3 regions of the Streptomyces sp. SYP-A7185 genome follow, and region 1 is predicted to be linked to each of the others. Evidence: riboswitches for the same ligand, from Rfam matches in the RefSeq annotation. Region 1 holds a riboswitch; each other region holds the start of a gene.
What was found. A riboswitch is a leader RNA that binds a small molecule or an ion and turns the genes downstream of it on or off. The one in region 1 is predicted to bind cyclic di-AMP.
Positions count from the first base shown of each region.

Region 2: it holds a riboswitch for cyclic di-AMP, as region 1 does, so the genes downstream of both, QBL25_RS20640 (M23 family metallopeptidase) here and QBL25_RS18385 (transglycosylase family protein) in region 1, are expected to answer to the same signal.
Region 3: it holds a riboswitch for cyclic di-AMP, as region 1 does, so the genes downstream of both, QBL25_RS30280 (M23 family metallopeptidase) here and QBL25_RS18385 (transglycosylase family protein) in region 1, are expected to answer to the same signal.

Region 1 covers NZ_CP122310.1:4,213,051-4,220,971, reverse strand. The annotation lists gene QBL25_RS18410 (protein kinase domain-containing protein) at 1-1,268, shown strand, start outside; gene QBL25_RS18405 (SurA N-terminal domain-containing protein) at 1,404-2,069, shown strand; gene QBL25_RS18400 (nucleoside triphosphate pyrophosphohydrolase) at 2,159-3,133, shown strand; gene QBL25_RS18395 (cytochrome P450 family protein) at 3,554-4,906, shown strand; gene QBL25_RS18390 (transglycosylase family protein) at 5,042-6,037, shown strand; cyclic di-AMP (ydaO/yuaA leader) riboswitch at 6,219-6,408, shown strand; gene QBL25_RS18385 (transglycosylase family protein) at 6,412-7,122, shown strand; gene eno (phosphopyruvate hydratase) at 7,391-7,921, shown strand, end outside.
Region 2 covers NZ_CP122310.1:4,725,135-4,733,055, forward strand. The annotation lists gene QBL25_RS20635 (aldo/keto reductase) at 1-476, opposite strand, end outside; gene QBL25_RS20640 (M23 family metallopeptidase) at 681-1,766, opposite strand; cyclic di-AMP (ydaO/yuaA leader) riboswitch at 1,778-1,924, opposite strand; gene QBL25_RS20645 (PP2C family protein-serine/threonine phosphatase) at 2,127-3,290, opposite strand; tRNA gene QBL25_RS20650 (tRNA-Met) at 3,448-3,521, opposite strand; gene QBL25_RS20655 (alginate lyase family protein) at 3,585-4,796, opposite strand; tRNA gene QBL25_RS20660 (tRNA-Lys) at 4,969-5,041, opposite strand; gene QBL25_RS20665 (amino acid permease) at 5,152-6,711, opposite strand; gene QBL25_RS20670 (FG-GAP repeat domain-containing protein) at 6,781-7,921, opposite strand, start outside.
Region 3 covers NZ_CP122310.1:6,881,493-6,889,413, reverse strand. The annotation lists gene QBL25_RS30300 (DUF5998 family protein) at 1-241, opposite strand, end outside; gene QBL25_RS30295 (GNAT family N-acetyltransferase) at 284-3,172, opposite strand; gene QBL25_RS30290 (HPr family phosphocarrier protein) at 3,383-3,664, shown strand; gene QBL25_RS30285 (GntR family transcriptional regulator) at 3,891-4,595, opposite strand; gene QBL25_RS30280 (M23 family metallopeptidase) at 4,849-5,652, opposite strand; cyclic di-AMP (ydaO/yuaA leader) riboswitch at 5,665-5,828, opposite strand; gene QBL25_RS30275 (M16 family metallopeptidase) at 6,026-7,411, opposite strand; gene QBL25_RS30270 (M16 family metallopeptidase) at 7,408-7,921, opposite strand, start outside.

The DNA of each region.
Region 1 (7,921 bases):
ACGGGGCCGACCTCGGCGACCACCTCGCCGAGCACGACCCCTACCCGTGGCAGTGGGCCGTCGCGATCGCCGCCCAGCTGTGCGCGGTGCTCTCCGCCGTGCACGCCGTGCCGATCGTGCACCGCGACCTCAAGCCGCGGAACGTGATGGTCAAGCAGGACGGCACGGTCTCCATCCTCGACCTGGGCATCGCCTCGGTCATGGACACCGACACCACCCGCCTCACCCACACCGGCTCACCCATCGGCAGCCCCGCCTACATGGCCCCCGAGCAGGCGATGGGCGGCGCGGTCGGCCCGTACACCGACCTGTACGCCCTCGGGGTCCTGCTGCACGAACTGCTCAGCGGAGACGTGCCGTTCAGCGGGTCGACCGCGCTCGGCGTCCTGCACCGCCACCTCTACGAACCGCCGCTCCCGGTCCGCCGGCTGCGCGCCGAGGTCCCCGAAGCCCTCGAAGCCCTGGTGCTCCGCCTCCTCGCCAAGGACCCCCAGCACCGGCACGGCAGCGCCCAGGAGGTCTACGAGGAGCTGGCCCCGCTGCTCCCCGCGCGCGGCATACCGGCCGGCGGCCCGCTGGACCCCACCCGCCCCTTCCTGCGCCCGCACGCCCCGTGGCCCGACCGCGCGGCCACCCCGCCGCCGGCCCCCGCCATCCAGCCGGACCGCCCCGACAAGCACCAGGTCCCCGGCGGCCCCGGCAGCCAGACGGACGTCGTCCGCGCGGTCGACGAGGTCAAGCGGCTCCTCGGCGAGGGCCGCATCACCCAGGCCGTCGACATCCTCGGCTCGATCCTGCCCGCGGCCGCCGCCAAGCACGGCGAGCACTCCCCGGTGGTCCGCTCCCTGCGCAAGCAGTACGCCGCCACGCTCATGGACGACGGCCAGTACCGCCGCGCCCTGCCCGAGCTGCGCCGCCTCGCCGACGAGCGCGCCGCCGAGTCCGGCCAGGCCGACCCGCACTCCCTCCAGTTCCGCTACGAGGCCGCGCAGTGCCTGGAGCAGCTGGGCGAACCGGCGGCGGCCCTCGCGGAGTACCGCGCGCTGCTCCCCTACTACGAGAACCGCTACGCCTCCGACGACCGCGAACGCCCCCTGGACATCCGCCGCCGCATCGGCCACCTGCTCCTCGCCCTCGGCGACCGCGCGGCGGCCCACGACATGCTGGCGCGGCTGCTCATGGACGCCGAGCGGATGCACGGCGTGGGGCATCCCTTCCCGGCGGAGATCCGGCGTACGTTGCAGTGGCTGGGACAGGTGCGCGGGTAGTGACCGCTCGGCGGGAGGGTGCCCCAACTCTTCGAGAATCGTTGGTCGAATAGGTGGCCGAGAGACCGGCCACTCCCTAACATCGATCATCGCAAGACTTTGTGCACCGCCGCACAATCTCCTCGGGAGGCTCACTTGCACCGCCGCCGTCGCACCGCGCTCGTTCTCGCCGCCGCAGCCGTTGCTGCGGCTCCCCTCCTGACCGCCTGCGGCAGCGAGGCGCATCCGGGCGCCGCGGCCGTCGTCGGCGACGACCGGATCACGGTCTCGCAGCTGGAGGGCCGGGTGAACGAGGTGCGCGCCGCGCAGCGCGCCGCGATCCCCGACGAGCAGCAGTACGAGCAGGCCATCTCCAAGTCCGGCGGCCTCACCCGCAGCACGCTGCACACGATGGTCCTGGACAAGGTGCTGCATCGGGCGGCGGTGGACGCCGGCGTCGGTGTGTCACGCCGTGACGTCCAGACGATGAGAGCGGGCCTCGAAGAGCAGGCGGGCGGCAAGAAGGCGCTCGAACAGGGCTGGCTCCAGCAGTACAGCGTGGCTCCGTCCCGCCTGGAGGAGAGCCTGCGTACGGAGATCGAGGCCCAGAAGCTGGCGAAGGCGCTCGGCGCGGACATGAACGCCCCGGAGGGCCAGGCGACCTTCTGGAAGGCGCTGTCCAAGGCCTCCAAGAAGCTGGACGTGGACCTGAACCCGCGGTACGGCACGTGGGACGTGGAGAAGAGTAAGCGCGCGGACACCAAGACGCCGTGGGTGCGTGAGGTGTCCAAGGACGGCGACGCGGCGCCCAAGCAGGCCTGAGGACGGCCCCGGGCAGGCTTGAGGGCACCCCCGGGCAGTCCTGAAGACGCCCCCGAGGGGGCGTCGGCGGCGTGGGTTACGTTCGACGGGTGAACGAAACCACGCCTCCGGCCGACGCCCCCGGCCGCGTCATCCTCCTCACCACCAGCCACCGGGTGGCCCCCGGCCTCCTCTCCTGGCCCGCGTGGCAGGCCCTGCACGCGGCGGACCGGGTGCTGTGCGCCGACGCGGACCACCCCCAGCTGCCCTACCTGCGCGAGGCGGGCGTGGCGGTGGAGCAGGTGGCACCCGCCGCCCAGGATCTGGTGGACGCCTGCGCCGGCGGCCGTACGGTCCTGGTCGTCGCCACGGCCGAGGGCGACCAGGCCCTGACGGACGGCCTGGCCAGGCTCGCGGGTTCGGGGCGCGTGGCGATGCCGGACCTGGAGCTGCTCCCGGCCTCGTACGACCTGCCCGGCGCGCGGCTCCTCGACCTCGTCCAGGTCATGGACCAGATCCGCGCCGAGTGCCCGTGGTCCTCCCAGCAGACGCACAAGGGCCTGGCGAAGTACGCGATCGAGGAGGCGTACGAGCTGGTCGAGGCGATCGAGGAGGGCGACCGGGAGGAACTGCGCGAGGAGCTGGGCGACGTCCTGCTCCAGGTGGTCTTCCACGCGCGCATCGCCGAGGAGGACGAGGAGTCCCCCTTCTCCGTGGACGACGTGGCGGGCACGATCGTCGAGAAGCTGATCCACCGTCACCCGCACGTCTTCGGCGACGACTCGGCGGACACGCCCGAGGACGTGAAGGCGCACTGGCTGCGCACGAAGGCCGAGGAGAAGCAGCGCTCGTCGGTGACGGAAGGCATCCCCCTGGGACAGCCGGGCCTGGCCCTCGCGGCGAAACTGGCCTCCCGGGTACGGACGGCGGGCCTCGACGTCCCCCTCCCCACCGGACACGGCATCGGCTACGAACTCCTGGCCCTCGCACTGCGGGCCGAGGCGGAGGGCACGGACCCGGAGGCGGCACTGCGGGCGGCGGCCCGCGCGTACCGGGACGCGGTGCTGGCGGCGGAGAGCGCGTAGGGGTGTAGGGGTCCGCACCGGGTCCGGCGGGGGAGGGGAGGCCCGTCCGGGGTCGGGGCCCCGGCCCGTCCGGCGTCCGTGGCGTGCGGGGCCCGTCCGGCGTACGCGGCCGTCCGGCCAGTCCGGCGTCCGTGGCGTGCGCGGCCCGTCCGTCGTACGCGGCTGTCCGGCCCGTCCGTCGTACGCGGCTGTCCGGCCCGTCCGTCGTCCGTGGCGTGCGCGGCCCGTCCGTCGTACGCGGCCGTCCGGTCCGTGCGCCATGTGCCGCACGTCGTGTCCGGCCCGCCCGTCCGCCCGACCGGCCCGCCCGCCCGCCCGCCCGACCGGCCCGCCGGGCCCGCCCGGCCCGTCCGCCCCGCCCCCCACCCGCGGGCGAACGCGGCGGAGTCCGTGGCGATGGCGCCGGATAACGTCGTCCCCATGCCAGACCAGCCGCCGCCCGCCCCCGCAGGGGACGTCCCTGCGACCTGTCCCGCGGGGGCGCACGCCCCCGTGCCCGAGGTCCGGGGTCCCGTGCCCGAGCTCTTTTCGTGGGAGTTCGCCACCGACCCCTACCCCGCCTACGCCTGGCTCCGCGAGCACGCGCCCGTGCGCAGGACCCGGCTGCCCAGCGGCGTGGAGGCCTGGCTGGTCACGCGGTACGCCGACGCCAAGCAGGCGCTCGCCGACCAGCGGCTCAGCAAGAACCCGGCCCACCACGTCGAGCCCGCGCACGCGAAGAGCAAGACCGGCATCCCGGGCGAGCGCAGCGCCAACCTCATGACGCACCTGCTCAACATCGACCCGCCGGACCACACCCGGCTGAGGCGCCTGGTCTCCAAGGCCTTCACGCCGCGCCGCGTCGCCGAGTTCGCGCCCCGGGTCCAGGAGCTGACCGACCACCTCATCGACCGGTTCGCGGAGAAGGGGGAAGCCGACCTCATCCACGACTTCGCCTTCCCGCTCCCCATCTACGCGATCTGCGACCTCCTCGGCGTGCCCCGCGAGGACCAGGACGACTTCCGCGACTGGGCGGGCATGATGATCCGCCACGGCGGCGGGCCCCGGGGCGGGGTCGCCCGGTCCGTGAAGAAGATGCGCGGCTACCTCGCCGAGCTGATCCACCGCAAGCGCCTCGAACCCGGCGACGACCTCATCTCCGGACTCATCCGCGCCTCGGACCACGGCGAGCACCTCACCGAGAACGAGGCCGCAGCGATGGCCTTCATCCTCCTGTTCGCCGGCTTCGAGACCACCGTCAACCTCATCGGGAACGGGACGTACGCCCTCCTCACCCACCCGGAGCAGCGCGCGCGGCTCCAGGAATCCCTCGCGGACGGCGACACCGCGCTCCTGGAGACCGGCCTCGAGGAACTCCTCCGCTTCGACGGGCCCGTCGAACTGGCCACCTGGCGCTTCGCCACCGAGCCGCTGACGATCGGAGTGGAGGAGATCGCGGCCGGCGACCCCGTCCTGGTCGTCCTCGCCGCCGCCGATCGGGATCCCGCACGATTCGATCTGCCGGACACGCTCGACCTCTCCCGCCGCGACAACCAACACCTCGGCTACGGCCATGGCATTCATTACTGTCTCGGCGCACCCCTGGCCCGCCTCGAAGGCCAGGCCGCCCTCGCGACCCTGCTGCGCCGCCTCCCTGACCTGCGACTCGCGGCGGAACCTGGTGATTTGAGGTGGCGTGGCGGACTCATCATGCGCGGACTCCGCACGCTGCCCGTGGAGTTCACACCCGCACAGCGGAGCAAATATCAGACGCCGGAACCGCCGTCCAGCTGACAAGCCGTCAAGACTGTGACTTTCACGTGATCTCCGCTGCATCGACTTGTGACAAGCGTTCGACTCCCGCTACGTTCACGACGACTCGGCATCCCGTGTCGCAGTCGTCGCTCCAGTCACGCGAAAGGCAACCGCATGCTCTCCGGCCATGGTCGTCACCGACGCCCCCGCCAGGCCCCGGCCCTGATCGTCGCGGCAGGAGTGGCGGGATCGGCCATCGCCATCCCGCTGCTCGGCGCCACCAGTGCGAGCGCGGCGGACACCGCCACGTGGGACAAGCTCGCGGAGTGCGAGAGCGGCGGATCCTGGAGCGCGGACGCGGGCAACGGGTATTACGGCGGGTTCCAGTTCACGCAGGAGGTCTGGGAGGAGTACGGCGGCCTCGACTTCGCGCCGAGCGCCGACCAGGCCAGCCGCTCCCAGCAGATCTCCGTCGCCGAGAAGGTCCTCGACGACCAGGGCCCCAAGGCGTGGCCGAGCTGCGCACCCATCGCCGGTCTCACCCAGGACGGTGCCGCGGCCGACGTCGACCCGGGCGCCCCGATCACGATCCCCTCTGACGAACCGTCGGACTCGGCGGAGTCCGCCACGCCGGACGAGTCGGACAAGTCGTCCGATAAGGGTAAGTCGGGCGAGTCGAGCACCTCGACGGGCAAGTCGGCCGACCCCTCGGACGAGGCCGAGCCCTCCGGGAAGCCCGACGCGGACGACGCCTCGCGAGACAAGAATCACGACGAGTCAGACAAGTCGGATGGTTCGGCCAAGTCCGGCGAGACCGGCGAGACCGGCAAGTCCGAAGCGGACGAGGCCACTTCTCCCGACTCCACTCCTTCCACCCCCTCCGCCGACGAGAAGGGCGGCCGCCACCGCGGCGGCAGCGCCGCCGACGAACCGTCCGGCGACACCGCCCGCGAGGGCTCGGGCCGGCATGCCTCCCGCGGCGAGGAGCGTCAGCGGGACGGCTCGGACGGGACGTACACGGTGCGCTCCGGCGACAACCTCTCGGCCATCGCGGACGACCTCGACGTGAAGGGCGGGTGGACCGAGCTGTACGCCGGGAACGAGAAGTCGGTCGGCTCCGACCCCGATCTCATCCTTCCCGGTCAGAGCCTCGATTTGGGCGAAAAGTAGGGGTAGTTGGCGAGTCGCTTTGCGCTTGATGTCCCAATTGGCGCAAGTGAGAGATGGGTCTCAGAAGCCCTGATCGTCTTTGAAATTCCGCCGATCGCATGTCTACGGTCGTGACCGCTCGCCACAGCGGGCCCCGCCGGTCGGTACGCCGAGTCCTGCCAACGGCCGGTCGGGAACAGTCGTCGCGTAAGCGCCGTAGGCAGGAGCGGGGGACCCAAGGTTTCCGCCGGGCCCGGCCGTTGAGTCTCGTGAGAGCGAGGCGGACGGACGGGAACGGCTAGGGGTTAAGCCGCGCTTCGAGGAAGCGCGGCCGGGCAACTTCATCGGCCCGAACCCGACAGCTCACCTCGCAGGCGTCGGTGAGGGGATCACTCATGCTGTTTTCCAGCAAGGGCAAGCACCGCCGCCCGTCCAAGGCCACTCGTGTCGCCACGCTCGCCGGTGTCACCGGTGTCGCGGTCGCGGCCCCGCTGATGGCGGCCGGCTCGGCCTCCGCCGCGACGAACTCCGAGTGGGACGCCGTCGCCCAGTGCGAGTCCGGCGGCAACTGGTCGATCAACACGGGCAACGGCTACACCGGCGGTCTTCAGTTCTCGTCGTCCACGTGGGCGGCGTACGGCGGCACGAAGTACGCGCCCAGCGCGGACAAGGCCTCCAAGGCCCAGCAGATAGAGATCGGCGAGAAGGTCCTCGCGGGTCAGGGCAAGGGTGCCTGGCCGAGCTGCGGCGTCGGCCTCTCGGGCGCCTCCAACGAGGGTGGCGGTGCGCAGCAGAGCGCCCCGCAGCAGCAGCAGCCCCAGGAGCAGCCCAAGAGCCAGCCCAGCGCCCAGACCGAGCAGCCGCAGCAGGCCGCTCCCAAGGCCGAGGCTCCGAAGACCGAGTCCAAGAAGACCGTCGAGACCCCGACCGGCAAGACGGTCAAGAAGGGCGACGGCGAGTACAAGGTCAAGAAGGGTGACACCCTCTCCAAGATCGCCGAGGCGAAGAACGTCAAGGGCGGCTGGCACAAGGTGTACAAGCTGAACGGCGACATCATCGACAACGCCGACGTGATCTACCCGGGCCAGCAGCTCCACCTGAGCTAAGGGCCGGCGACGGCGGCGCTTCGGCGGAGGCGCCGCCCGTTCCACCCCCGTCCCCCACGGGTCCACCCCGCCCCGGTGCGCGTATCCCCCGTACGCACCGGGGCGGGGTCATGTGTGCCCTCCACGCTTTGTTCCGTTCGGAAACATTTTGCTCTCGGTTTGTCCACAGGGCGGTCGCTCGGCTGGCTCTTGCCCGGGAGCCGGTTAGGCTCGTGTCCGCGAGGCCAACGCCTCGCGTACTCGCGTCACATCCCAGAAGGAGATGCTCGTGCCGTCCATCGACGTCGTCGTAGCCCGGGAAATCCTGGACTCCCGAGGCAACCCCACGGTCGAGGTCGAGGTCGGCCTCGACGACGGCAGCACGGGTCGTGCCGCCGTTCCGTCCGGTGCGTCCACCGGTGCTTTCGAGGCCATCGAACTCCGTGACGGTGACCCCAACCGTTACATGGGCAAGGGCGTGGAGAAGGCCGTCCTCGCCGTCATCGAGCAGATCGGCCCGGAGCTCGTCGGATACGACGCGACCGAGCAGCGCCTGATCGACCAGGCGATGTTCGACCTCGACGCCACCGACAACAAGGGCTCGCTCGGCGCCAACGCCATCCTCGGCGTCTCGCTCGCCGTCGCGCACGCCGCGTCGGAGGCCTCCGACCTCCCGCTCTTCCGCTACCTCGGCGGCCCGAACGCGCACCTGCTGCCCGTTCCGATGATGAACATCCTGAACGGCGGGTCGCACGCCGACTCGAACGTCGACATCCAGGAGTTCATGATCGCGCCGATCGGCGCCGAGTCGTTCTCCGAG
Region 2 (7,921 bases), 510 kb from region 1:
GGGGTCACGTTCGAGGCGGCGATGGCGCGTACCTTGCCGGACGTCACCAGTTCGTCGAGCGCACCGATGATCTCCTCGACCGGGACGGTCGGGTCGTCGTAGTGCGTGTAGTAGAGGTCGATGTAGTCGGTGCGCAGGCGGCGCAGCGACTCCTCGGCCCCGGCCTTGATGGTGCCGGCGGACAGGCCCTTGTACTCGGGGTGGGCGCCGACCTTGGTGGCGAGCACGACGTCGGAGCGGTTGCCGCGCGCGGCGAACCAGTTGCCGAGGACGGTCTCGGACTCGCCGCCCTTGTTGCCGGGTACCCAGGCCGAGTAGACGTCGGCGGTGTCGATGAAGTTGCCGCCGGCGGCGGTGTAGGCGTCGAGCACGTCGAAGGACTGCGCCTCGTCGGCCGTCCAGCCGAAGACGTTGCCGCCCAGGGCGAGCGGGAAAACCTCGAGGTCGGACGAGCCAAGCGTGCGGAGAGAAGTCATACGGGACTCAACGCCCCCACGGAACTCGGCATTCCGTACTGCGGGATCCCGGTTCCGTCCCGTGGGACGCCCGCCGGGGAGGACGCAGGGAGGACAGGGAGGACGCAGGGAGGGCGCAGAGAGGACGCAGGGTGCGGACATGCCGAACCGGCGGTCCTGGCGTCGGGGGGTTGTCGCCGGGACCGCCGGTGTTCCGGGGCTACTTCAGAGCGACTGGCCCTTGCCGCGCAGCCAGGCCGCGGGGTCGACCCCGGTGGCGTCGCCGCCCGGGTGGACCTCCATGTGGAGGTGCGCGCCGGTCACGTTGCCGGTGGCGCCGACGCGGCCGATGGTCTCGCCGGTGGTGACCTTCTGGCCGACGCTGACGTTCATCGAGGACTGGTGGCAGAACCAGACCTCGGTGCCGTCGTCCAGTTCGAGGACCGTGCGGTAGCCGTACGCCCCCGCCCAGCCGGCTTCCTTGATGGTGCCGGAGTGGACCGCCTTGATGGGCGTGCCCGTGGGCGCCGCGAAGTCCAGGCCGGTGTGGTAGCCGGAGGACCACATGGAACCGGGCTGCCCGAAGGTGCCGGTGAGGGTGTACGAGGCGACGGGGAGGGTGTAGCTCTTCGCGAGCTTGGCCAGGCGCTCCGCCTCGGCCTTCTTCTTCGCGGCCTCTTCGGCCTTCTTCTTCGCCGCGGCCTTGTCGGCGGCGATCTTCTTCTCGGCCGCGGACTGCTTGGCGGCGGCCTGGGCGGCGGCTTCCTTGACGGCGGCTTCTTCGGCCGCCTTCTGGACCGCGTCGTCCGCCTGGTCCTGCTGGTTCTCGGCCTGTTCCATGATGCGGGCCCGCAGTGCCTCGCCGGCGTCCGTGCTGCCCTGCTCGGCGTCCGCGGTGCTCAGCCCGGCGGCGCTCAGGGGCGCGGCGGCGGTCGTCACGCCCGCGTCCTCGGAACCCGCGTCGGACGAGCCGTCGGATATCAGGGCCCCGACGCCAGGCAGCGACTCCGCGTCCGGCAGCGAGTCCGTGACCGCCGACATGTCCGGCATCGCGATGGAGACCGGGGGCTTGCCGCCCTGCGCGGTGGCGATGCCGCCGGCGCCGACGGCGGCTATGACGCCTACGCCGAGAACGGTGGAGCTGCGCGCGAGTCCGCCGCCGCCCCGCTTGTGGACGCGGTGCCTGCCGCGGACGGGACGGATGGACTCCTCGGTGGGATTCCATTCCTCCCAGGGTTCATCGGCGTACCCACCGGATGCGTCGTCGTTCGGTGCGTACACCCCTTGGGGGGCAGGGCGGTTGGACGCCACTGGGGCGCACTCCTTTCCTTCCTTCTCGCCTACCGGGTTAGCTGACGGGTTCGGAGCAGGAAGGTCTCCTACGAACATCTGGCACGGATGCACAGAAGCCCGATTCACCCCAATTAGTGGTTCCCCGGCTCCCTTTCGGGATTAGGCGCGTGCGCGCGGAGCCGACTCGAGTGACGGCTGGGACGACCGCGCTGCGTTATCGAACGTTAATAGACAGCGGGGCCGTATTCCAAGCTGTTCCGACTGATCGTTAACGCTCATCGCCCGCACTTATCGGGACACGGGGGTCAGGAACGGGGCGAGTTGACCCCACTTCTTCACACACCGGAGCTTCACACGTCCTTGACAGTACGTCAGTTGTTATGCGGAGTGGTGTCCTTCAGTCACGGCCGGTGACATCGCCGACGGTCGCCGTACGGCCAGCAGCGCCATGTCGTCGGTCCCGCGGCCCCCGGTGTGCCGCCGCACCTCCTCGACGAGCGTCGACAGGAGCGCGTCCGGGCCCGCGGGCCCCGGGAAGATCCGGCCCCCGAGCCGGGCCGCCGGGTTGTAGAACTCGCCCCGGATGTCACGCGCCTCGGAGAGCCCGTCGGTGTAGAGCAGCAGCATCGCCCCCGGCGGGAACTCCGCCTCGTCCGCACGGTCCGGCCAGGCGCCCAGATCGCCCATCCCCAGCGGCAGCGCGGGCTCGGTGGCGGACAGCACGCACAGCCGCCCGTCGGCGTGCAGGAGCAGCGGGCCCGGGTGCCCCCGGTTGATCAGGCGCACCAGACCGTCGCCATGCGCGATCTCGGCGAGGACGGCGGTGGTGAAGCCCTCGAAGGCGTCGAGCCCGTCGCGCCGCGTGCCCTCGCGCGCCAGCGCCCGCTCCAGGCGCTGCGCCACGGCCTCCAGCGTGGACTCCTGCTCGGCGGCCTCCCGGAACGCCCCGATCACGACGGCGACGGCGGCCACCGCACCCATGCCCTTGCCCCGTACGTCGCCGACGATGACGCGTACGCCGTGCGGGGTGTCCTGCACGGCGTACAGATCGCCCCCGATGAACGCGTCGGCCTCCGCGGCCTCGTACCGCGCCGCCACGTCGAGCCCCCCGATGCGGGGGTCGGGCTGAGGCAGTACGGCGCGCTGGGCGGCCTCGGCGATGGAGCGGGCGGAGGCGAGCTGCTCGTCGCTGCGGCGGACGACGCGGTTGATGAGGACGGCGAGGACGGCGACGGTCACCACCGTGAGCAGTTCGGTGACGGCCTCGACGTCGGTGCTGGTGTCGGCCTTGAAGTGCAGGGCGAGCACGGCGACGCAGGAGCAGGTGCCGATGAGGGCCGTGCTGAGCAGCGAGTAGAAGGGCGCGGCGATCAGGGGGGCCGCGGCGAAGAGGGGCGCGGCGGTGAACTCGGGCGGGGTCGACATGTCGTAGACCGCCCCGACGACGATGAGCAGCAGGGGAAGGATCCGCACGAGCGCCCGCTCGTGCCGCACGTCGCGGTGCTTGCCGCCACCCCCGCCATGTCCTCCTCGCTGCCCCACTAGTCCAGGGTTCCCGCAGAGGCGGCGAGGGGCGACCGGTGTGGGCCGACCGGGTCATGGGCCCGGCCCCCCAGAGGGGAAGGACGCGGAGGGGAAGGACGCGGCGAAAACGCCGAAGGCCCGGATCCATTTCTGGATCCGGGCCTTCGGTCTTCAGTAGCGGGGACAGGATTTGAACCTGCGACCTCTGGGTTATGAGCCCAGCGAGCTACCGAGCTGCTCCACCCCGCGCCGTTGAATGCAACTCTACGCCATCAGGGGGAGTGAAAGCGAACCGGCCGCTCCGTCCCGCCGTCAGGCGTTCTCGGCGTGCGTCAGCGTCTCCCAGGCCACGAACAGGTCGTCCGTCCCCTCGGGCCGCCGCTCACGGGTGAGCCGCTCCGTCTCCGGCAGGTCGAGCTTCAGCCGTTCCCGCAGGTGGTTGAGGCCGACCTCGGTGTCGGGCCCCATGTCCCGCTGCACCTTGCCGCCGCACAGCCAGTCCGGCGCCGTGGCGCCCAGCTGGTACTTGGAGTGGAATTCGAGCGCGGCCCGCAGCCGGTCCTTGACCTCGCCGTACAGGTCGACGCCCTGGTGCCAGGCGGTCTCCGCGATGTGGGCGGTGGCCGCGAGGGAGTAGCTGGCGTGCTTGAAGTTCCGGCAGGTCTCCTGCGAGAGCCCGTCGGCGAAGGTCTTCTGCCCGAACCAGTACGTCCGGAGCTTCTCCGGGGTGTCGATGCCGCTGCCCGCGGGTGAGACCGGCAGCGGGCCGTCCGACGTCAGGTAGAAGTACGCGGGCACGCGGCTCCTGAAGTGCGTCACCGCCTTCTCGAAGGACTCGTGGTCGTCCAGGAAGACCGCCATGCTGATGGTCGCGTCGGCCATCAGGAGATCCCAGTTGCCGTTGAAATCGGCGGCACCTTCGCGCACTTGGGGCAGGTAGGCGTTGCGCAGCATCCGCTCGAAGCGCAGGAGCCGGCCGTCGGGCCAGCCGTCGTAGGTGTAGCGCACGGCCTCGGCCGCGCGGGCCCACGAGGAGGCGGCCCAGGCCGTCTGGAGGCCCGCGTTGGCCTCGGTGTGCCGGGTGATCACCTGCGCCCAGGCGTCCATGATCTGCACGGCCTTCTCGGCGTGCGCGCGGTCGCCGGTGATGTTCCAGAGCAGGGCCTGCGTGTACGCGGCGATGGCGTCCTCGCGTTCTTCGACGCAGCCCTGGCCGGGGCGGGTGTCGGGCGGGCACTCCACGACGGCGTACGGCTTGGCCCGGTAGTCGGCGGCGGCGTACTTGCTGTCCCGCATCCGCCGGAAGGCCGTCAGCCAGGGCTCCTCGCGCGCCTTCACGTGAGCGCGCACCCGGTCCAGCTGCGCCTTGCTGACGAGGACTCCGGGGTGCGCGAAGGCCTGCTCCGCCGGGCGGGCGCGCTCGGTGGCGTGGTCGGAACCGCCGCCGGAGCCGCCGCAGGCAGCCGAGACGCCGACCAGCAACGGCACGAGCACCGTCACGAGAGCCCGTCGTACGGAACCCATGCTGTACCTCCGGATCGGCCACGTGGCAGGCCCAGCGTCGCCCGGGGGGAGCGGGGGCGCAGGCGAGGAGGGTCCGATCGGGCTAAAACGAAAGCGGCGCCCCGCTCAGCTTCGGCTGATCGGGGCGCCGCTTCGCAGGTCAGAGGGGATCTCTCCCCCCGGCCTCGCGCGGTAGACCGTGTGGGACTCGAACCCACAACCAATGGATTAAAAGTCCACTGCTCTGCCAATTGAGCTAACGGTCCGTGCGGATGCACCCCCCGAGCATAGCGGGAGAGGCCCGGCGGTCCGATCGGGTATCGACTCCCGGGCCCGTCGCGCGTTCCGCGACGGGCCCGGGAGGGCCCTCGCGCGCTCAGGGATCGGCCGGTTCGGGCGCCCCGCGCCGCGCCGCGTCGCGGGCCGCGGTCCGCTCGTGGTCCGGGTTCAGGAACCAGTGCCTGGCCGAAGCGAACCACCAGGTCGCGGCGGAGCCGAGGACGACGAGGACCGCGATCGGGGCGTAGTTGAAGGTCTCCCAGGTGACCGGCGAGACCTGCGGCAGCATGAAGAGCACGGTGATCACGCCCACCCAGGCCACCGCGACGATGCCGACCGGACGCGACCAGCGGCCCAGGTGCCAGGGCCCACGTTCGAAGGCATCACCCTTGCGCAGCCGCAGGAAGGTCGGGATGACGTACGCGATGTAGAGCCCGATGACGGCGATGGACGTCACCGCCGCGTACGCGGTGACGTTGATCAGATAGGGCAGTCCGAGGGCGAGCGCGCCGAGCGCCGCGAGCCAGACGGCCGCGACGGGCGTCCGCGTACGCGGGTTGACCGAGTGCCAGACGTGCGAGAACGGCAGGGCTCCGTCGCGCGAGAAGGCGTAGATCATGCGGGAGTTGGCGGTGACGGACGCCATGCCGCAGAAGAGCTGCGCGCCGATGACGACGAGCAGGAGCAGCTTGCCGGTGGTCGCCCCGAGCGCGTCGAGGAGGATCTGCGCGGGAGGCGCTCCCGTCGCCGACTCACGGGCCCCGTCGTAGGACTGGATGGCGAAGGTGAAGCCGAGCAGCAGCACGAAGCCGGCGATCCAGGACGTCCAGATGGAGCGGACGATGCCCTGGGGCCCGGCGGTGGACGCGTCGTGGGTCTCCTCGGTCATGTGGGCGGAGGCGTCGTACCCGGTGAAGGTGTACTGGGCCATCAGGAGCCCGATGAGCGCCACGTACAGCCCGCTGCCCCACCCCGTGTTGTTGACGAACTCGGTGAAGACGAAGGACGCCGACTGGTGCGAGTCGGGCGAGAAGGCGAGCGCGCCGACGATGACGGCGACCCCGAGGACGTGCCACCAGACGCTGATGCTGTTCAGCAGCCCCACGATGCGCACGCCGAAGGTGTTGAGCAGCCCGTGGAGCACGAGGATCGCGGCGAACAGCAGGATGGTGCGCCCCTCGGTGACCTCGAACCCGAACTGAAGGTTCAGGTACGCCCCCAGGAACGACGCGGCCCCGAAGTCGATCCCCGCGGTCACGGCGACCTGCCCGAGCACGTTGAACCACCCCGTGAACCAGGCCCACGCGGCGGCGGTCCGGCGCGGAGCCAGCCGATGCGCCCAGAAGTACAGCCCGGCGGAGGTCGGATAGGCGGAGCAGATCTCCGCCATGGCGAGCCCCACGAACAGGGTCATCAGCCCGACCCCGACCCACCCCCAGGTGATCAGGGCGGGGCCCCCGGTGTTCATGCCGAACAGGTACAGGGTCAGGCACCCGGACAACACCGAGATGATGGTGAACGAGACCGCGTAGTTGGAAAACGCGGACATCCGCCGCGCGAGCACCTGACTGTAACCGAGCTGAGCGAGACGTTCCTCGTCGGAGCCGGTCGCCGGGGCGGGTGGTGGCTGCTGCCGCTCTCTGGGGTCACTTGTCATGTCCCCAGCGATTCCCTCGCCGGGGACACGACATGCGCCACCGTTGGCCAAATAGTGTCAACTCACTGGCTAGTAAAGGCCCTTGTAGCTGCCCCAGCCCGTCTCGATCTTCGTCCGCCCGGTGAACGAACCGTTCCCCTTGCCGTCGTTGCGGTAGACGTTGCCGGCCGTGTCGCGCGCGACCAGATCGGCCTTGCCGTCACCGGTGATGTCGCCGACGCCGACCACGGCGTTGTACGAGGCGCCCCAACCGGTGAAGACCGTGGACCGGTCGTCGAGAGTGCCGTCGCCCTTGCCCTCGTAACGGAACAGCGTGCCGTCCTCGCGCCGGGCCAGGACGTCCCCGATCCCGTCACCGTTCAGGTCACCGGCCCCGACGATCGCCGTGTACGTCGTCCAGGCGGAACGGATCTTCTTGCCGGCCGCCAGCTTGCCGTCGCTCTTGGCCGCGAAGACGAGGATGTCGCCGCTGGACGCCTTGCGGGCGACCAGGTCCGCGCGGCCGTCACCGGTCAGATCGCCCGGCGAGGTGAGGACGTCGTACGCGTTCCAGCCGGTGCCGAGCGCGGTGTACGGCGTCGACGGGGCCAGCGGCTGCCCGCACTCCGGGCGGTACCCGCGCAGGGAGCCGTCGGTCGTACGGACCAGGACGTCGTTGCACCCGTCCTTGTTCAGATCGCCGAACGGCACGACGAGCGTCTTGGTGGACCAGCCGCTCGCCGACGCCTTCCCCGAGAACGCGCCCTTGCCGTCACCCTGCTGGAAGGTGAGCGCACCCGAGGAGTTGAGGGTGAGCAGATCACCGGTCCCGTCGGGTTCGGCGAGATCGCCCACATGGTCATGGCGGACGACCCCCGCCCCGCTCAGCGCGACCGAGCCCCGCGACTCCAGCGGCGCTCCGACTCCGTCCGCCGGGCGCGCGGTCAGCGTCCAGTCGTACGTGCCGTTGGGGAAGAACTTGTCACCCGCAGCCGAGAGATCTGCTCCGTGCCAGCCCACCTTCAGTTCGCCCCCGGTGGCGCCCCCTTCCACCGTGTCCACGACCGCGCCGGTGGTGCGGGCCCGGACGGTCAGCTTCCAGCCCGCCGCGGGCTTGGAGAGCAGCAGGGTGGTGAGCTCGTCCGGCACGGCGTCCCGCGTCGTCGCGCGGACCGTCGTGGCGTCGTCGGCCGGGCCCATCAGCGCCAGCGGCTGCGTCGGCTCCCCCGAC
Region 3 (7,921 bases), 2.7 Mb from region 1:
CCGCCTGCTCGTCCGTGTGGCTGACGATGAAGCGGGTGCCGGTCAGGACGAGGACCGTCACGTGCCGGCGCACTTCGTTCGCGTCGAACGTGGTCTCCTGGTGGACCAGGTAGGACCCGATGGGCTCGCCGCCGATCGCGGCCTCCACCGCCTCGGCCACGAGGGCCGGGTAGTAGCCGCTGCGCTCGATCGCGGCGCGCAGCCCCTGGGTCGTCGTACCGGTCTTTGCCATGGAGTCCATCCTACGACCCGACGGAGGGCGCACGGTGCCCCAGTGGCCGCCTCAGTACCCGGGCAGTGCCCGCGGGCCGAGGTCGTTGCGGGCCGGCGGCGGCGCGAGCCGCACGGAGGCGCCGAGGACGGACAGGCCCCGCTGGGCGACGACCACGGGCTCCAGGGACACGGCGACCACCTCGGGGTGATCGTCCACGAGGCGCGAGACCCGCTGGAGCAGCTCCTCGAGGGCGGGGGTGTCGACCGGTGCGGAACCGCGCCAGCCGAAGAGGAGCGGGGCGGTCCGGATGGACCGGACCAGGGAACCCGCGTCGCGCTCGGTGACGGGGATCAGCCGGTGCCCCGTGTCGCCGAGCAGCTCGGAAGGGGCGCCCGCGAGCCCGAAGGAGAGCACCGCTCCGGCCGCCGGGTCGATGACCGCCCGGACGACGGTGTCGACGCCGCGGGGCGCCATCGCCTGCACGACGGGCCGCAGCTCGGCGGGCTTGCCGAAGGCCAGGGTCAATTCGGCGTAGGCCCTGCGCAGTTGTTCCTCGTCCGCGAGATCGAGCCGTACGCCGCCGAGGTCGGCGCGGTGGCGCAGGTGCGGGGCCGTCGTCTTGAGCGCCACGGGGTAGCCGAGCGTGCGGGCCGCCGCCACCGCCGCGTCCGGGTCCGGCGCGGGCAGGGCGTCGCGTACGTCGATGCCGTACCGCCCGAGCAGTTCGCGGGCGTCGTCCTGGGCGAGGGTGGCGCCGCGGGGATCATCCTGCTCGGCGAGCAGCTCGTCGATCCGCCGGGCGGCCCCGCTCTCGTCGATGTCCTCGTACTCGTGGACCTTCCCGGGCTCCTTGGCCTCGCGCCGCCACTGGGCGTACTTCACGGCTTCGGCAAGCGCCCGGACGGCACGCTCGGCGGCGGGGTAGGCGGGGATGCGGTGGGGGTGGGCGGCGCCGCTCCCGGCTGCTTCAGCCTCGGGCAGGTGTTCCGCGGCGGGATCGGGGGCTCCCCCGCCCGTACGCGGTGGGGTGCTCGGGGAAGGGGCGGCACCGCGCTCGGCGCCGGGTGCCGAGGAGACCGGGGCCGGGGCGTCGGGGCGGGTCCGGCTGGCCGCGGCCAACGCTTCGGCGAGCCCGCCCAGTTCCACGTGCACCACGGCCACGGGCTTCGCGGGGCATCCGGCGGCCGCCGCCCGCAGCGCGGCGGCGAGGTCCTCGCCCTCGGGGGACGCGGTGGCCCCGTCCTCCCCCACCCAGGGGATCGCCGTGACGATCACCGCGTCGCAGGCGTCGTCCGACAGGGCGTCGGCCAGCGCGGCCCGGAAGTCCGCGGGCGTCGCCCCCGTGGTGAGGTCCCGCGGCGGGAGCGGCCGGAGCCCGTCGGCGACACACGCGTCGTACGTGAGGAGCCCGAGCGACTCGGAGTTCCCGAGGATGGCCACCCGCGGCCCGGCGGGCAGCGGCTGCCCCGCGAGGAGCAGCCCCGCGTCCACCATCTCGGTGACGGTGTCGACCCGGATGACCCCCGCCTGGCGCAGCAGCGCCGACACCGTGGCGTGCGGCAGGCGCGTGGCCTGCACGGCGTGCCCCGTGGGCGCGATCCCGCTGTGCCGGGCGCCCTGCACCACGACCAGCGGCTTGGCCGTCGCCGCGCGCCGGGCGAGCCGGGTGAACTTGCGCGGGTTGCCGATGGATTCGAGGTACATCAGGGCGACGTCGGTGTCCGGGTCCTCGTACCAGTACTGGAGGACGTCGTTGCCGGACACGTCCGCGCGGTTGCCCGCGCTCACGAAGGTCGACAGGCCCGCGCCCCGCCGGTGGAGCCCGGACAGGAGCGCGATGCCGATCGCACCGGACTGGGTGAAGAGGCCGATCCGGCCGCGCTCGGGGGGATGCGGGGCCAGCGAGGCGTTGAGCCGCACGTCCGGCGAGGTGTTGATGACGCCGAAGGCGTTCGGGCCGAGGATGCGCGTGCCGTACGACCTCGCCTGCCGCACCAGTTCGCGCTGGCGCTCCCGCCCCTCGGGGCCGCTCTCCGCGTATCCGGCGGAGATCACGACGAGCCCGAGCACCCCGCGCTCACCGCACTCGGCGACGGCCTGCGGCACCCGCTCGGCGGGCACGGTGACGACGGCGAGCTCGACGGTCTCGTCGATGTCGCGCACGGAGCGATGGGCGGGCACGCCGTCGACCTCGGTGCCCTCCTCGAACGCGCTGTTCACCGCGTACAGCTGGCCCGTGAAGCCCGCGCCCCGGAGATTGCGGAGCACGCTGCGCCCGACCCCGCCGGCCGTGCGCCCGACGCCGATCACGGCGACCGACTTCGGCGTGAGCAGCCGCTGCACCGAGCGCGCCTCGGCCCGCTGTTCACGGGCGCGCTGCACGGCGAGCGAGCGGTCGGTGGGCTCCAGATCGAATTCGAGCCGTACGACGCCGTCCTCGAAGCTGCGCTTCTGCTGGTACCCGGCATCGGTGAACACCTTGATCATCTTGGTGTTCGCGGGCAGCACCTCGGCGGCGAAGCGGCGGATGCCGCGCTCCCTGGCGACGGCGGCGATGTGTTCCAGGAGCGTGGAGGCGACCCCCCTGCCCTGGTGGGCGTCCTGCACGAGGAAGGCGACCTCGGCCTCGTCGGCGGGCGCACTGGCGGACATGCCGCGCTCGTCGATGCGGTCGAAGCGCACGGTGGCGATGAACTCGCCGCCGACGGTGGCCGCAAGACCCACCCGGTCCACCTGGTCGTGATGGGTGAAGCGGTGTACGTCCTTGGCGGACAGACGGGGGTAGGGGGCGAAGAAGCGGTAGTACTTCGATTCGTCCGAGACCTGCTCGTAGAAGCTGACCAGGCGGTCCGCGTCCTCGGCCGTGATCGGCCTGATGCGGGCGGTGCCTCCGTCACGCAGCACGACGTCGGCTTCCCAGTGGGAGGGGTATGCGTGCCGGTCCGACGGGGTCTGCATGGGCCCAGGGTACGGGTCGCGGGGGCGCTCCCGCCGGGGCAGGCTAGGAGACGTCGCGGGGCGGGACGAGGGTCCGTGGCACGAGGACGTACGGTCGACGGAGCACGGACCATCGGCCGGCGCCGTACGGACCAACGGCCGGTGGAGCACCCGCGACGGCATGAGACACTGGTCTAGACAAGTGCGAGACACCTGGAAGGGCAGCAACACATGGCTGAGCGCCGCGTCAACGTCGGCTGGGCCGAGGGCCTTCACGCCCGACCCGCCTCCATCTTCGTCCGCGCGGCCACCGCCGCCGGCGTCCCCGTGACGATCGCCAAGGCTGACGGCAACCCCGTGAACGCCGCCTCCATGCTCGCGGTGCTCGGTCTGGGCGCGCAGGGCGGCGAGGAGATCGTGCTCGCCTCCGACGCCGAGGGCGCGGACGCCGCTCTCGACCGTCTGGCGAAGCTGGTCGCGGACGGCCTCGAGGAACTCCCCGAGACCGTCTGACGACGACCGGCACGCATTCACGCGCATTCACCGAAGGGCCCGCCCGATACCGGGGCGGGCCCTTCGGCGTTTCCGCGCCCGCCGCCCACGAAATACTCAGGGGAATTGTTCTGCATTCGGGCAGCAGAATTCAACCGTCCGCCGCCCGGCCGAATAGCACTTATTTGTATACGGCGCTTCTGTTAATACCGGAGGCCCGTCGTGTTGACGGCGTGTTGCCAATGCCTCACACGATCACGGCACGCACGGCGTTCGCGGCACCTCTGGCATTCATGGCGCCAGCGGTGCTCGCGGCGCCCGCTGCGCGGGGAAAGCGCGGCCGGTGCGCGGCCGTCGACCGCTCCGCGTGCGACGCGGTGAGCGACCTGGCCCGCTCGGCGTCCCCGCGCGCCACCGCGTCGACGATCGCGGCGTGTTCGGCCCAGGCCTCCGCGGGGGCGGCCGACGTCTCCAGCACGTACATCCAGGCGATCTTGTGCCGGAGCTGCGTGAGCAGGGCCGTGAGGCCCGGGCTGCCGGACGCCTGGGCGAGCGTCTCGTGGAACCAGCCGCCCAGGGAGCGCAGATCCTCGCTCCGGCCGTGCCGCGACCGCTCCTGGCCGAGCCGCACGAGGCCGCGCAGGACCTTCAGATGGGCCTCCGTGCGGCGCTGGGCGGCGCGGGCGGCGCCCAGCGGCTCCAGGAGCGCGCGGATCTCCAGGAGGTCGGCCGCCTCCTGCTCGGTGGGCTCCGCGACGCACGCGCCCGCGTGCCGGCGCGTGACGACGAACCCCTCGGCCTCCAGGGTGCGCAGGGCCTCGCGCACGGGGACGCGGGAGACCCCGTAGCGGCGCGCGAGCAGTTCCTCGGTGAGCCGGCCGCCCCGTTCGTAGACACCGGAGACGATGTCGTCCCGGATGGCCGTGCATACCGAGTGCGCGGGAATGCGCATGACTGACCTCCGCCTTAATCCCCGCGAAACGCGGTCGATCGACGCCTGCTCCGCGACTCTATTGCAGAACGGCCGAATTTCCGACGGGCGGCCGAAATCCAGGGATACTTTTGGCCAAAGGAGATACGGGAACGGCGAAAGCCCCGGCTCTCGACGAGCCGGGGCTTTCGGTGAATCGGTGCTCTGCGGCGTCCGCCGGGATCAGTGCCGATCAGGCGTCGACCAGGCCTCTGTCAGGCCCGTCAGGCGTGGATCAGACGTTGACGCCGTGCGAGCGGAGGTACGAGATCGGGTCGATGTCCGTGCCGTAGTCCTCGCCGGTGCGGGCCTCGAAGTGGAGGTGCGGGCCGCTGGAGTTGCCCGTGGAGCCGGAGAGGCCGATCTGCTGGCCGGGGGTGACCGCCTGGCCGACCGTGACGCCGAGGGACGACATGTGGCCGTACTGGGTGTAGGTGCCGTCGTTCATCTTGATGACCACGTTGTTGCCGTAGGCGCCGCCCCAGCCGGCCTCGACGACGGTGCCGGAGCCCACCGCGTGGACCGAGCTGCCGGACGCGGCGTGGAAGTCGATGCCGGTGTGGCTGCCGGAGGACCACATGGCGCCGCCGGTCTGGTAGCCCGTGGAGACGTACGAGCCGGAGATCGGGGCGACGTAGGTGTTCAGGCGCTTGCGCTCGGCCTCGCGAGCGGCACGCTCCTTGGCCTCGCGCTCCTTCTTGGCCTTAGCCTTCGCCTCGGCCTCGGCCTTGCGCTTGGCCTCCTCGGCCTTCTTCTTGGCGGCCTCTTCGGCCTTCTTGGCGGCCGCGGCGGCGTCGGCGGCCTGCCGCTGGGCGGTGGCCTGCGCGTCGATGCTCTCGGCGAGCGAGTCGCCCACGGAGATGGCCTGGGTCAGACCGGTGTGTTCGAGGGCCGCCGCGTCGTCGGCGGCGAGCGCCGGAGCGGCCAGGCCTCCGATGACACCGGTGGTGGTGAGGGCTGCGACGCCCGCCACGTTCGCGGTCGTACGCGTGAGGCGGCTCGGGCGACGGTGCTTCCCGGTGGCACGGGTGAACGCCATGAAGCGGCTGATCCTTTCCTTCCTTCTCGCCTACCGGGTTAGCTGACGGGTTCGGAGCAGGAAGGTCTCCTACGGATCCCTCACCTCTCGGCAAGGTTCCCGATTCACCCCAAGGGGACATGTGGGTCCCCGGCTCCCCTGGCTCGCGCCGTACGGGGACTCGGCGATGACTGTCCGGTGCCGCGGGCGCGGCGTACTGCATGACGAACAGCCGGGATGACGCTAAGCGGGCCGTCTTTCAAACGACAAACGGATCAGAGCATTTGTAGCGCACGCCACAGGTCAGACACGCAATCTCCATAGCAATTCGGACATATGAGAACCCCAGGAGCAAAATCCAGCCACTGGGGTCCCCATATGTCCTGACTGACACTCAGCCGGTGACCACACTCACTTCACCGATGCCGAGCGCCCTGACGGGCTCCTCGATCCGCGCGGCGTCACCGACGAGCACCGTCACGAGACGGTCCACGGGGAAAGCGCTCACCACGGCGGCGGTGGCCTCCACGGTGCCGGTCGCAGCCAGCCTGCGGTACAGCTGGGCCTGGAAGTCGTCCGGCAGGTGCTGCTCGACCTGGTCGGCGAGGGTGGCCGCGACGGACGCCGCCATCTCGTACTTGAGCGGGGCGACGCCCACCAGGTTCTGCACGGCCACGTCGCGCTCGGCGTCCGTGAGGCCGTCGGCGGCGAGGGTGCGCAGGACCTTCCACAGGTCGTCGAGCGCCGGGCCCGTGGACTCGGTGTCCACGGAGCCGCTGATGGCCAGCATCGCGGCGCCGGTGCCCTCCGGGGTGGAGCGCAGGACCTGGGCGAACGACCGTACGCCGTAGGTGTATCCCTTCTCCTCGCGCAGGACGCGGTCCAGGCGCGAGGTGAGGGTGCCGCCGAGGCAGTACGTGCCGAGCACCTGCGCGGGCCAGACGCGGTCGTGGCGGTCCGGTCCCACGCGGCCGATGAGCAGCTGCGTCTGGACGGCTCCGGGGCGGTCCACGATGACGACACGCCCGGTGTCATCCGCCGTCACCGGAGGCACCGGACGCGGCTCGGCGGTGCCGCCCGTCCAGGCGCCGACGGTGTCGGCGAGGACGGCGTCCAGGTCGATGCCGGTCAGGTCGCCCACGACGACGGCCGTCGCCGTGGCGGGCCGCACGTGCTTCTCGTAGAAGGTGCGCACCGCCGCCGAGTCGATGGCCGTGACCGTCTCCTCGGTGCCCTGGCGCGGGCGCGACATGCGCGAGGTCGCCGGGAAGAGCTGGCGCGAGAGCTCCTTGGCGGCGCGGCGGCCCGGGTTGGCGGCCTCGTGCGGGATCTCGTCCAGGCGGTTGCGCACGAGGCGCTCGATCTCGCCGTCCGCGAAGGCGGGGGCGCGCAGGGCGTCGGAGAGCAGGCCCATCGCCTTCGGCAGCCGGGAGACCGGCACCTCCAAAGAGACACGGACGCCGGGGTGGTCGGCGTGCGCGTCCATGGTGGCGCCGCAGCGGTCGAGTTCGGCGGCGAAGTCCTCGGCGGAGTGCTTGTCCGTGCCTTCGTTGAAGGCCCTCGCCATGATCGTGGCGACGCCGTCGAGGCCCTTGGGCTCCGCGTCGAGCGGCGCCTCGATGTGGATCTCCACGGCGACGACCTGCTGGCCGGGGCGGTGGCAGCGCAGCACCGTGAGGCCGTTGTCCAGGGTGGCGCGCTCGGGCGCGGGGAACGCCCACGGCCGTGCGGTGCCCGCCTGGGGCTGCGGGTGGAACTGCATCGTTGCGGCCTCGCTCACTTCGCCGCCTCCTCTTCGTCCTCGTCGGTGGCTTCGCCGGCCTCGGCGGCCGCGTTGCCCTCCACGGGCTCGTACACGAGCACCGCGCGGTTGTCGGGGCGCAGACGGGCCGCCGCGGCCGCCTTGACCTCGTCCGCGGTGACGTCGAGGACGCGCCCGACGGCGGTCAGGGCGAGCTGCGGGTCGCCGAACAGGACGGCGTACCGGCACAGTTCGTCCGCGCGGCCCGCCACCGTGGCGAGCCGGTCGAGCCACTCGCGCTCCAGCTGTGCCTGGGCGCGCTCCATCTCCTCCTCGGTGGGGCCCTCTTCCGCGAAGCGGGCGAGCTCCTCGTCCACGGCGGCCTCGATGACCGGGACCTCGACGTCGCCGGACGTCTTCACGTCGAGCCAACCCAGCGAGGGGGCGCCGGCGAGCCGCAGCAGGCCGAAGCCGGCCGCCACGGCGGTGCGGTCGCGGCGCACGAGGCGGTTGTAGAGCCGGGAGGACTCGCCGCTGCCGAGGACCGTG